Regions from separate parts of the Embleya sp. NBC_00896 genome, predicted to be linked through region 3. Evidence: riboswitches for the same ligand, from Rfam matches in the RefSeq annotation. Region 3 holds a riboswitch; each other region holds the start of a gene.
What was found. Region 3 has a riboswitch for cobalamin ahead of OG928_RS36540 (peptidase). Riboswitches for the same ligand answer to the same signal wherever they lie in the genome.
Positions count from the first base shown of each region.

Region 1 (3,265 bases), on a different replicon from region 3:
ATCAGGCCCAGGCCCACCGGACGCCAGCGCGGGTTGGACGCGGCGGCCTGGTCGGTCGGGTAGTAGTTGATGTCGATCACGCGGTCCAGGAAGACCACGGCGGTGCGCACGGTGGCGCGCAGCTTCTCCCAGTCCATGCCCTCGCCGGCGACGACATGCGCGCCGAGGTTGACCGAACCCAGGTTGCACACGGCGGTCTCGCCGTCGCTGGTGACCTCGAGGATCTCGGTGCACAGGTTGGACAGGTGCACCACGTTGCCCGGCTCGGCGGCCTGGTTGCAGGTGCGGTTGGCGGCGTCCTTGAAGGTCATCCAGCCGTTGCCGGTCTGCGCGAGCGTGCGCATCATCCGGGCGTAGAGGTCGCGCGCGGGCAGCTGCCGGACGAACCGGCCGTCCCGCTCGGCGGCTTCGTAGACCTTGTCGAACTCGGCGCCCCACAGGTCGGGCAGTTCGGGGATCTCGTTCGGGTCGAACAGCGACCAGACGCCGTCCTCCTCGACCCGCCGCATGAACAGGTCCGGGACCCAGTTCGCCAGGTTGAGGTTGTGCGCGCGACGCGCGTCCTCTCCGGTGTTCTCGCGCAGTTCGAGGAACTCGAGGATGTCGGGGTGCCAGGTCTCCAGGTACACGCAGGCCGCGCCCTTGCGCCGGCCGCCCTGGTTGACCGCCGCCACCGACGAGTCGAGCGTCTTGAGCCACGGCACGATGCCGTTCGAGTGGCCGTTGGTGCCGCGGATCAGCGAGCCGCGCGAGCGCACCCGCGACCACGCGACGCCGATGCCGCCGGCGAACTTCGAGAGCCGGGCGATCCGCCCGTACATCTCGTAGATCGACTCCAGCTCGTCCTTGGGCGAGTCGAGCAGGTAGCACGAGGACATCTGGGTGTGCACGGTGCCGGAGTTGAAGAGCGTCGGCGAGCTGGGCAGGTAGGCCAGCGACGACATCAGCCGGTAGAAGCCGATCGCCTCGCCGGGCTCCCGGGACAGACCGCACGCGACGCGCAGCAGGAAGTGCTGCGGGGTCTCGACGACCTTGCGCGACACCGGGTGGCGCAGCAGGTAGCGGTCGTACACGGTGCGCAGCCCGAAGTACTCGAACCGGCGGTCGCCGAACGCGTCGACCGCGGCGTCCAGTTCGGCGGCGTGCTTCGCCACGAACGCGGCGGTCTCGGCGCCGATGATGCCCTCGCGGCGGCCCAGCGCGATGCCGGCGCTGAACGACGAGACCCCCGCCTCGGCGGCCTCGGCGGCGATCCGGCCGGCGAGCAGGCGCGCGGCGAGCCGCGAGTAGGCCGGCTCCTCGGCGATCAGCTCGGCGGCGGTCCGGACCGCCAGGTCCGCGGCCGCACCGGGGTCGGCACCTTCGTTCAGGCCCGCGACGACCCGGCGGACGACCCGATCCGGATCGACCTCCGGCAAATCGCGCGCCTGGGTGCGTACCAGGGTCGCCAGTTGGTCCTCGGGGCTTTCGTCGATCCGCATCCGGGTCGCGCCCACGCTGTCCACAACGGTCACGTGCTCTCTCCTCGCGAGCTCGTACGTACAAGTGACCCCGCGCCCGTGGGCGCGGACAGCCGGCAGGTATTCGGACTCGCGGGCATGCCGGGGCGCCGCCGGGCACGGCGTGCTCGGCGGACCGCGGAGTTCCCAGTGGTCGTCGCTCCCCGAACGCCTCTCGGCGTTCGGTGTCGCGTGACGACTATCGTTCCCGCTTACCGCTGCGGGGCAGTCCCGGCTTCGCACCGGGTTCCCTCTCTCGTCACCTTTCCAACGAACAACGGAAAGGTGAACCAGCTGCGTCGCAGAGCATATATGTAGTGGCGGGGTCGTCGTCGCACCCCCAGGTGTTGTGTCGCGTCGCAATTCCCGACGTGTCACAGTTCGCCAAAGACGTGCGGAGATGGTACGGCGAGAACCGTCTCATCCCGCCGTACGGCCGCCCCGACCTCGCTCGATGGACCGTCGCCGACGGGTCACGGCCGACCACTTCGGGGCCCCGCCCCGAGCGGGCGGGCGTGTCGGGGCGGGCGGTCGCGCGGGCGGTCCGTCGACTGCGGCACCTCCCGACCCGAGTCGCGCCACTCCGCGACCAGCGCCTCGTACAGCGGGGTGTCGAACGTCTCGGTGGGCCACGGCCCGAATGGTGCCCGCAGGATCTTCATGGCGGCCCAACAGCGCGAGGAGGCGTGAAGTAATCGCCAACCGGGTGATGCCACTCGGTCGGTTGACGTGTCGACTCGGATACATAGTCGATTCGGAGGCGATTCGGAGGCGATACGTGGGCCGTACGCGACCCTCGAACGGCGGCCGGAGCCCGCCGTCGGCCCCGATGGCGGGCAACCGCGTCCGAGCTACTCGAACGCCGCCTCGCGCAATTGCCCGAACGCCGCCGCGAGGGTCGCCGCCGTCCAATGCGCGTTGAGGCCGCTGGGGTTCGGCAGCACCCAGATCCGGGTGTCGCCGATCGTCTCGGCCTGCTCGCCGACCACGGCCTTGGGCCGCCCGAAGCCGGTCCGGTACGCGCCGATGCCGAGCACCGCGAGCCAGGCCGGCCGGTACGCGCGCACCCTGGCGGTGAGCGCCCGGCCGCCGGCCCGGTACTCGTCCTTGGTCAACTCGTCGGCGCGGGCGGTGGTCCGGGCCACCACGTTGGTGATGCCGAGCCCGAGCTCGATCAGCTCGTCCTGTTCGGCCGGCGCGAACAGCCGCGGCGTGAGGCCGGCCGCGTGCAGCGCGGGCCAGAACCGGTTGCCGGGCCGCGCGAAGTGCCGCCCCGTCGCGCCGGACCACAGGCCGGGGTTGATCCCGCAGAACAGCACCTTGAGATCGGGCGCGAGCACGTCGGGGATGGTCACCCCGTGCGCGGCGGCCAACTCGGCGGCGGTCGGGTTGCGACCGGGCGGAATCGGCAGGACCGGCTTGGGGGTGGTGGGCTCGGACCCGGGAGCGGGGGTGGGCTCGGACCCGGGGATGGGGGTGGGCTCGGGCGCGCTCACGATGCCTCCCCGATCAGCGCCGTGCCCACCGACCGAAAGCCGAGCCGGTCGTACACGCGGGCGACGTCGTCGTCCCCCGCCGTCAGGAACACCGTGTCGCTCCCGCCCGCGAGCGCGTGCTCGGCCAGCTCCCAGGTCAGTGCCGACGCGAGGCCCCCGCGCCGGGCCGCGGGCAAGGTGGCGACGCCGACGATCTCCGTCGTGTCGTACAGCTGCTGGTAACTGCCCACGCACAACGGCCCCGTCGGGCCGTACGCCGCGAACATCACC
Region 1 is NZ_CP108776.1:546,236-549,500, forward strand. Features, by position in the region: gene OG928_RS02465 (ribonucleoside-diphosphate reductase subunit alpha) at 1-1,481, opposite strand, end outside; cobalamin riboswitch at 1,558-1,809, opposite strand; gene OG928_RS02470 (hypothetical protein) at 1,973-2,161, opposite strand; gene mug (G/U mismatch-specific DNA glycosylase) at 2,351-2,905, opposite strand; gene OG928_RS02480 (GNAT family N-acetyltransferase) at 2,992-3,265, opposite strand, start outside.
Region 1: another riboswitch for cobalamin. It lies ahead of OG928_RS02465 (ribonucleoside-diphosphate reductase subunit alpha); the one in region 3 lies ahead of OG928_RS36540 (peptidase).

Region 2 (3,265 bases), 870 kb from region 3:
AGCGCGTGATCGACTACCTCGAACAGCTCCTCGGCGCCGCCGATGCCCCCGAACCGGCCGCCCAGGCACGGCAGTTCGCGCTCCTGATGGACGGCGCCATCGTCACCGCCCTCCGCGAGCGCACCCCGGCCCCGGCCACCCGAGCCCGCCGGGTGGCCGAGGCGCTCATGACGGCGGCAGGCTCGGATCGCCCTCCCGGGTCGTGACGGGTGGTCGTCCGGGGACTGTCAGCTCACAACGACCATCCACGCAGGAACGCTGCACCCGGCCCAGCGAGATGGTCTCCATCAGTTTGATCGCCCAGCACGCCGGGCACCCGCGCAGCGCCACCAGGCCGACCGGCGCGAGCACCAGGGCGACCGGCCCGAATACCGGCATGAGCGCGAGCGAGCCGACCAGCGTGCCGAACCCCACGGCGCCGCGCAGCAGATGGCGGGACAGCGACGTACTCGCCTGGCTTCGATCCTCACGCATCCCCGCCTCCCAGGGCCGAGTCGGCGGTGCCGCGCAGCGTTTGGTGAACCGCCGCGCGAGCACGGTGCAGCCGCGACTTCATCGCGGCGGTGCTCAGCCCCAGGGCCTCGGCGACCATCCGCCCGCTGTAGCCCTGCACGTCGCGCATGATCAGCACCCGCCGCTGATCGGCGGGCAGCGCGGCGATCGCCGCTGCCACCCGGCCGGCTTCCAGGCGTTCCAACACCTCGTCCTCGGCCGAGCGCGCGGCGGTTTCCGGAGCCGGCGCCGAGTCCCGCAGGATCAGCCGCGACCGCCGTAGGCACTCGTTGCGGACGATGCGGAACATCCACGACGCCAGGGCGCCGGAAGCACGCAGCATCCCGATCTTGCGGTACAGGATGATCAGCGCCTCCTGCGCGGCGTCCTCGGCGTCCTCGGGGGACGCGCACAGGGAGTGGGCGAAGCGCCGCACATGGGGGTGCGACCCGGACACCAACGCGGCGATCGCCTCGACGTCCCCTCCCTTCGCGGCGACGATCAACCGCTCACCGGGCCAGCTCGACTCAGCCACGACCACGACCACGACGACGCACCACGGTGACAGTGCACGCACAAATGAGCACGCCCACGATGGCTACGACGACACCAACGACCATGACAACCTCCCATTCCCGTCCCGACGATGTTGTCGGCACACCCATAAGAGGCACGAGCACCCCCAAAGGATTCACCCGATCCAGCCCCGCCCGCCGCTTGCCGACAAACGAGCCGCAGACCGGCCCTCATCCCCCGAGCCCTCTCCAGCCTTCCGGCGTTCAAATACAAGCAGGCCGCAAGCCAAGCCACCCTCAGCCCGTCCGGCGCTTGAGGACATGCGGGCCGCAGGCCGGCCCTCATCCCGCAGGCCCAGGGCTCCCCAGCCCGTCCGGCGCTTGAGGACAAACGAACCGCAAGCCCAAGCCCCATCCAGCCCGTCCGGCGCTTGAGGACAAACGAACCGCAAGCCCAAGCCCCATCCAGCCCGTCCGGCGCTTGAGGACATGCGGGCCGCAGGCCGGCCACCGGCGACGCCGGCTCCGGCAGCGGCGGTACCGCGAGCACCTCGTCGATCCGCTCGATGTCGTGCGCCGCGAGCCGCAGCGCCGCGCCGGGAAGTTCCCGCTCGGCCCGAAGGGCGTATGGTGGGCCGCGCAGAAGGTTCGTCCTGCTTGCCAGGCAGGAGCGTCGTAAGAGGGAACCCGGTGGGAATCCGGGACTGCCCCGCAGCGGTGAGTGGGAACGACCGCCGTCATCAGCACTAAGTCCGAGTGATCGGACCAGGGAAGCGACGGCCAGTAGGTGCCGAGTGGTTTGTCACGGCGCGCCCCGAGTCCGAAGACCTGCCTCTGTCCGCGTGCGATCTCGCACGTGGTTTCTCGGTGACCTCGAGGGCGGGTCGACGGTACGGGCGCAGCCTGCCCGAGCACGCTTCGCCGCGTGTGCGCCGATCTTTCGCGACCCTTCCCGCGGGGCACCACCGCGACTCGCGAAGGAGAGTTCCGTGGCAAACAACGCAGGCGATTCCACCCGCTCCCCCGGCTTCCCCGGTTCCGCCGCCCCACGTGCGCAGGCGACCGTGTACGGCCATCCGCGCCAAGGCCCCGACCGTGAGCTCAAGAAGGCCGTCGAGGGCTACTGGGCCGGCCGCGTCACCGCCGGGGCCCTGTACGAGACGGCCGCCGAGCTGCGCCGGGACACCTGGCGCCGGCTCGCCGACGCGGGCATCCACGAGGTGCCCACCGGCGACTTCTCGCTCTACGACCACGTCCTGGACGCCACCGTCATGGTCGGCGCCATCCCCGCCCGCCACCGCGCCGCCGTCGCGGCCGACTCGCTCGCCGGCTACTTCGCGATGGCGCGCGGTACGCAGGAGGTCGCGCCGCTGGAGATGACCAAGTGGTTCGACACCAACTACCACTACCTGGTCCCGGAGTTGGGCCCGGACACCGCGTTCGAGGCGGACTCCACCAAGCCTGTCGACGAACTGCTCGAAGCGCTCGCGCTCGGCCACGCCGCCCGACCCGTGCTGGTCGGCCCGGTCACCTACCTCCTGCTCGCCAAGCCCGCCCCCGGCGTCGCCGCCGACTTCGCGCCGATCACGCTGATCGACCGGCTGCTGCCGGTGTACGCGAGCGTGCTCGCCGATCTGCGCGCGGCCGGCGCCGAGTGGGTACAGCTGGACGAACCCGCCCTGGTCCAGGACCGGACGCCGGCCGAGCTGAACGTCGCGGCCCGCGTGTACCGCGAGCTCGGCGCGCTCACCGATCGCCCCAGGATCCTGGCCGCGACCTACTTCGACCGGCTCGGCGAGGCCCTGCCGATCCTGGCCAAGGCCCCGATCGAGGGCCTGGGCCTGGACTTCACCGGCCCGGCCGCGGCGAACCTCGCCGACCTCGCCAAGGTCGGCGGACTGCCCGGCAAGCGCCTGGTCGCCGGTGTAGTGGACGGCCGCAACGTCTGGATCAACGACCTGGAGAAGTCGCTGGCCACCCTCGCGACGCTGCTCGGCCTCGCCGACCGGGTCGACGTCGCGCCGTCCTGCTCGCTGCTGCACGTCCCGCTCGACGCGAGCCGCGAGCGCGACGTCGACCCGCAGATCGCGCGCTGGCTCGCGTTCGCGCGGCAAAAGAGCACCGAGGTCGTCACGCTGGCCCGCGGTCTGGCCCAGGGCCAGGACACGATCACCGCGCAACTCGCCGCCAACCGGGCCGACTTGGCCTCGCGCGCCGCGTCCGCGCTGACCCGCGACCCGGCGGTCCGAGCCCGCGCC
Region 2 is NZ_CP108777.1:1,602,885-1,606,149, reverse strand. Features, by position in the region: gene OG928_RS40485 (TetR family transcriptional regulator) at 1-206, shown strand, start outside; gene OG928_RS40480 (hypothetical protein) at 166-474, opposite strand; gene OG928_RS40475 (sigma-70 family RNA polymerase sigma factor) at 467-1,027, opposite strand; cobalamin riboswitch at 1,635-1,858, shown strand; gene metE (5-methyltetrahydropteroyltriglutamate--homocysteine S-methyltransferase) at 1,997-3,265, shown strand, end outside.
Region 2: another riboswitch for cobalamin. It lies ahead of metE (5-methyltetrahydropteroyltriglutamate--homocysteine S-methyltransferase); the one in region 3 lies ahead of OG928_RS36540 (peptidase).

Region 3 (3,265 bases):
GGGTCACCGCGACCGGGGCGCTGCGCAGGGCCCGTACGGCGAACAGTCCGGCGAAGCCGCCGCCGAGGATCACCACCCGGCGTGGGGTCACGTGGTCGTCCACGACGCCGTCACCCCCCGGTGGCGAAGCCGGGGAAGAGCGTCATGCCGCCGTCGACGTAGATCGTGGCGCCGACGACGTAGTCCATCAGGTCGGAAACCAGGGCGGTCACCGCGTCGGCGATGTCCGCCGGATCGCCGACCCGGCGGTAGGGGATCAGCTTGAGGAGATCGGCCTCCGCCTCGGCGGTGTCCCACGCGCTGCGGTTGATCGGGGTGCGGATCGCGCCCGGGGCGATCGCGTTGACCCGGATCCCGTGCGGGGCGAGTTCCTGCGCGAGGGTCTGCATCAGCATCAGGACGCCGCCCTTCGAGGCGGCGTAGTTCACATGGCCCGACCACGGGATGATCTGGTGCACCGAGCTCATGCAGACGATCTTTCCCGCCGAGCGGGAGATCTCCGGGACGACGCCGCGGCGCAGGAACTCCTTGGCCGCCTCCCGGGCGCACAGGAACTGGCCGGTGAGGTTGACGTCCAGGACCTTCCGCCACTGGGCGAGCGACATCTCGGTGAAGGCGGCGTCCCGCTGGAGCCCGGCGTTGGCCACCATGATGTCGATCGTGCCGAACTCCTCGACCATGCGCGCGACCATCGCGACGACCTGGTCCTCCTGCGAGACGTCCGCCTCGTGCGCGTACGCCCGCACGCCGAAGGACTCGATCTCGCGGACCACCTCCTCGGCATCCTCCCGGCCGACGACGTAGTTCACGACCACGTCGGCGCCCGCCTGCCCCAGTCCGATCGCGGTCGCCTTGCCGATGCCGGAGTTCGCCCCCGTCACCAGCGCTTTCTGCCCTCTGAGAATGGGCGGCAACACCGGCCGCCCGGGCCCGTCCACACCTGTGGTCATCGCGTTCTCCCATCGTCGCGGGCAAGGCGCTACCGAAGCATCACCCTCTCCGGCGGCGCCCTGTCCGGCGCCGAGCGACGCGCATCGCCCACCCGATCGGAACAGCCGTGTCCCTCCGACGGCGCAAGACCCCGGCCTCGCGCGGCGCAAGGACCGACGCGGGCAGGTCCGGCCCGCGTGCCGCTTCCTCGGCTCGTTCCGCCGTTCACGGTGACGGCTTTTGGACGAAGTCGCCGGCCCTCGATGGCTCGAACCGCTGTCGCCGTCGGGGCCGTTCGTCGAAGCGGGACGAACTCCTTGGCCGGAAAGGGAGTTCCTCCCCGGGCAGGCAGTCCGTAGAGTGCGGGACGTCCTCACACCGGGGACGCCGAATACCTGCGGTGGCCCTTTCCGGACGCCGCGACTCGTTCCGGTCACCGGTGTGGTGGCCCGCAACATCTCCGACGGCAGGGGAAGTCCGGTGTGATTCCGGCGCTGACCCGCAACGGTGGTCCGTCCCTCCCGACGGCGAGCCCGAATGCCTGTCGTCGGAGCGTCTCGTCTCCATTCCCCGTCGTGGTCTGCGGGGCGGAGCCCTCGCGCCCCCGCGCCGGGACCGTGCCGCCCTCGGGCCGCGACCCCTCGGACGGCGGATCCGCCGGGCCTGCCGCGCCGTGGGCCCGGAAAGGCACCACCGTGACGCTCACCCGACCCGGACGCCGGATAGCCGCGCTGTTCGGCGGACTGGCCCTGGCCGCCGCGACCGCCCTGATCCCGGCCGCCGCCGTGGCCGCCCCCACCACGACCGGTTCGACGCCGGCGACGAACGCATCCGTTCTCGCCGGCCAACGCACCCAGGCGGCGGCCGGTTGGCTGGCCCGGCAACTCGTCGACGGCGAACGCTTCGAGGTCACCTTCGACGGTGTGACCTACCCCGACCACGGCCTGACCATCGACGCGATCCTGGCCTTCGCCGCAGCGGGCGTGGCCGACCACAACGGAGCCAAGGCCACCGCGTGGCTCGCGCGGCCCGAGATCCTGTCCGGCTACATCGGCGACGGCACCACCAACGCCTACGCCGGGGCCACCGCGAAGACCCTCCTCGCCGCCGAGGTACGCCGGGTGGACCCCAACACCTTCGGTGGCGTGGATCTCCCGGCCCGGCTGCGCTCCCTGCAACAGCCCTCCGGCCGGTTCACCGACACGTCCCCCTGGGGCGACTACAGCAACGCCTTCAGCCAGTCCCTCGCGCTCTTGGCGCTGGACCGCACCCCCGCCGGCGCACCCGCCGCCGCGGTGAGCTTCCTCGCCGGCGCCCACTGCGCCGACGGCGGGTTCCCGCTCGACTTCGGCCTGCCCACCTGCACCAGCGACGCGGACTCGACGGCCATGAGCGTCCAGGCGCTCGCGGCCACCGGCCGACCCCAGGAGGCGGCGGCCGGCGTGCAATGGCTGGTCGCCCACCAGCTCGCGGACGGCGGATTCGGCACACCGGGCGCGACCACGTCGAACGCGAACAGCACCGGCCTGGCCGGCCAGGCCCTGCTCTCCTCGTGGCGTCTGCTCCCCGGTCTGACCGCACGGCACTTCCTGACCGAGCGCCAGGTCGGCTGCTCGGCCACGTCGGCCACCCGAGGCGCGATCGCCTACGACGCCGGCGGGTTCGACCCGTCCACCGCCACTCGGGCCACGGCCCAGGCAGTCCTGGGCCTGGCCGGCACCGGCTTCGCCGACCTGACCGCCCAGGGCGCCCGCCCCGACGCCCCGACGCCGCACTGCCCCGATTCCGCGACCTGACGCGACAGGGCGGGCACCGGCCGTCGGTCCGATGACCGGGACGCCGACGCGTCATGCGTGCGCTTCGGAGTGCCCGGCCCCTCGGCCGGGCACTTCGGACCGATCGCGTAAGGCCGGCGCGCCCGCAGCCGGGACCGGGAGGCGAGTGGTCCCCAGGCTCAGCGTCTGTTCGGTGAACCCGACTACCTCCTGCGCGTCGCCACCGCCGACCTGGCCGCCTTCCAGCAGCTCTACGACCAGCGGCCGGCCACCCTGCCGGGCGTCCAGCGCCTGACCTCCACCATGGTCATGAAGCACGTCGTCGACGATCGCCCACTACCCGAGTAGCGAGTCTCCGGTGTGCCGGTGGCGTGCCCGCTCGCGTGTCCGGGTCACATGTGACGGGTGTCCGGGGCGGCGGCTTCGAGTTCGGTGATGCTGCCCGACATGATCGTCCGCACGTTGTCGGTGATGTGCTCCGCGGGCCAGTCCCACCAGGCCACCGCCAGCAGTCGGGCGACGTCCCGGTCGTTGTAGCGGGTGCGGATGGGACGGGCGGG
Region 3 is NZ_CP108777.1:728,427-731,691, reverse strand. Features, by position in the region: gene OG928_RS36550 (NAD(P)/FAD-dependent oxidoreductase) at 1-103, opposite strand, end outside; gene OG928_RS36545 (SDR family oxidoreductase) at 111-950, opposite strand; cobalamin riboswitch at 1,359-1,494, shown strand; gene OG928_RS36540 (peptidase) at 1,626-2,726, shown strand; partial or broken gene OG928_RS36535 (Lrp/AsnC ligand binding domain-containing protein) at 2,880-3,053, shown strand; gene OG928_RS36530 (CatB-related O-acetyltransferase) at 3,098-3,265, opposite strand, start outside.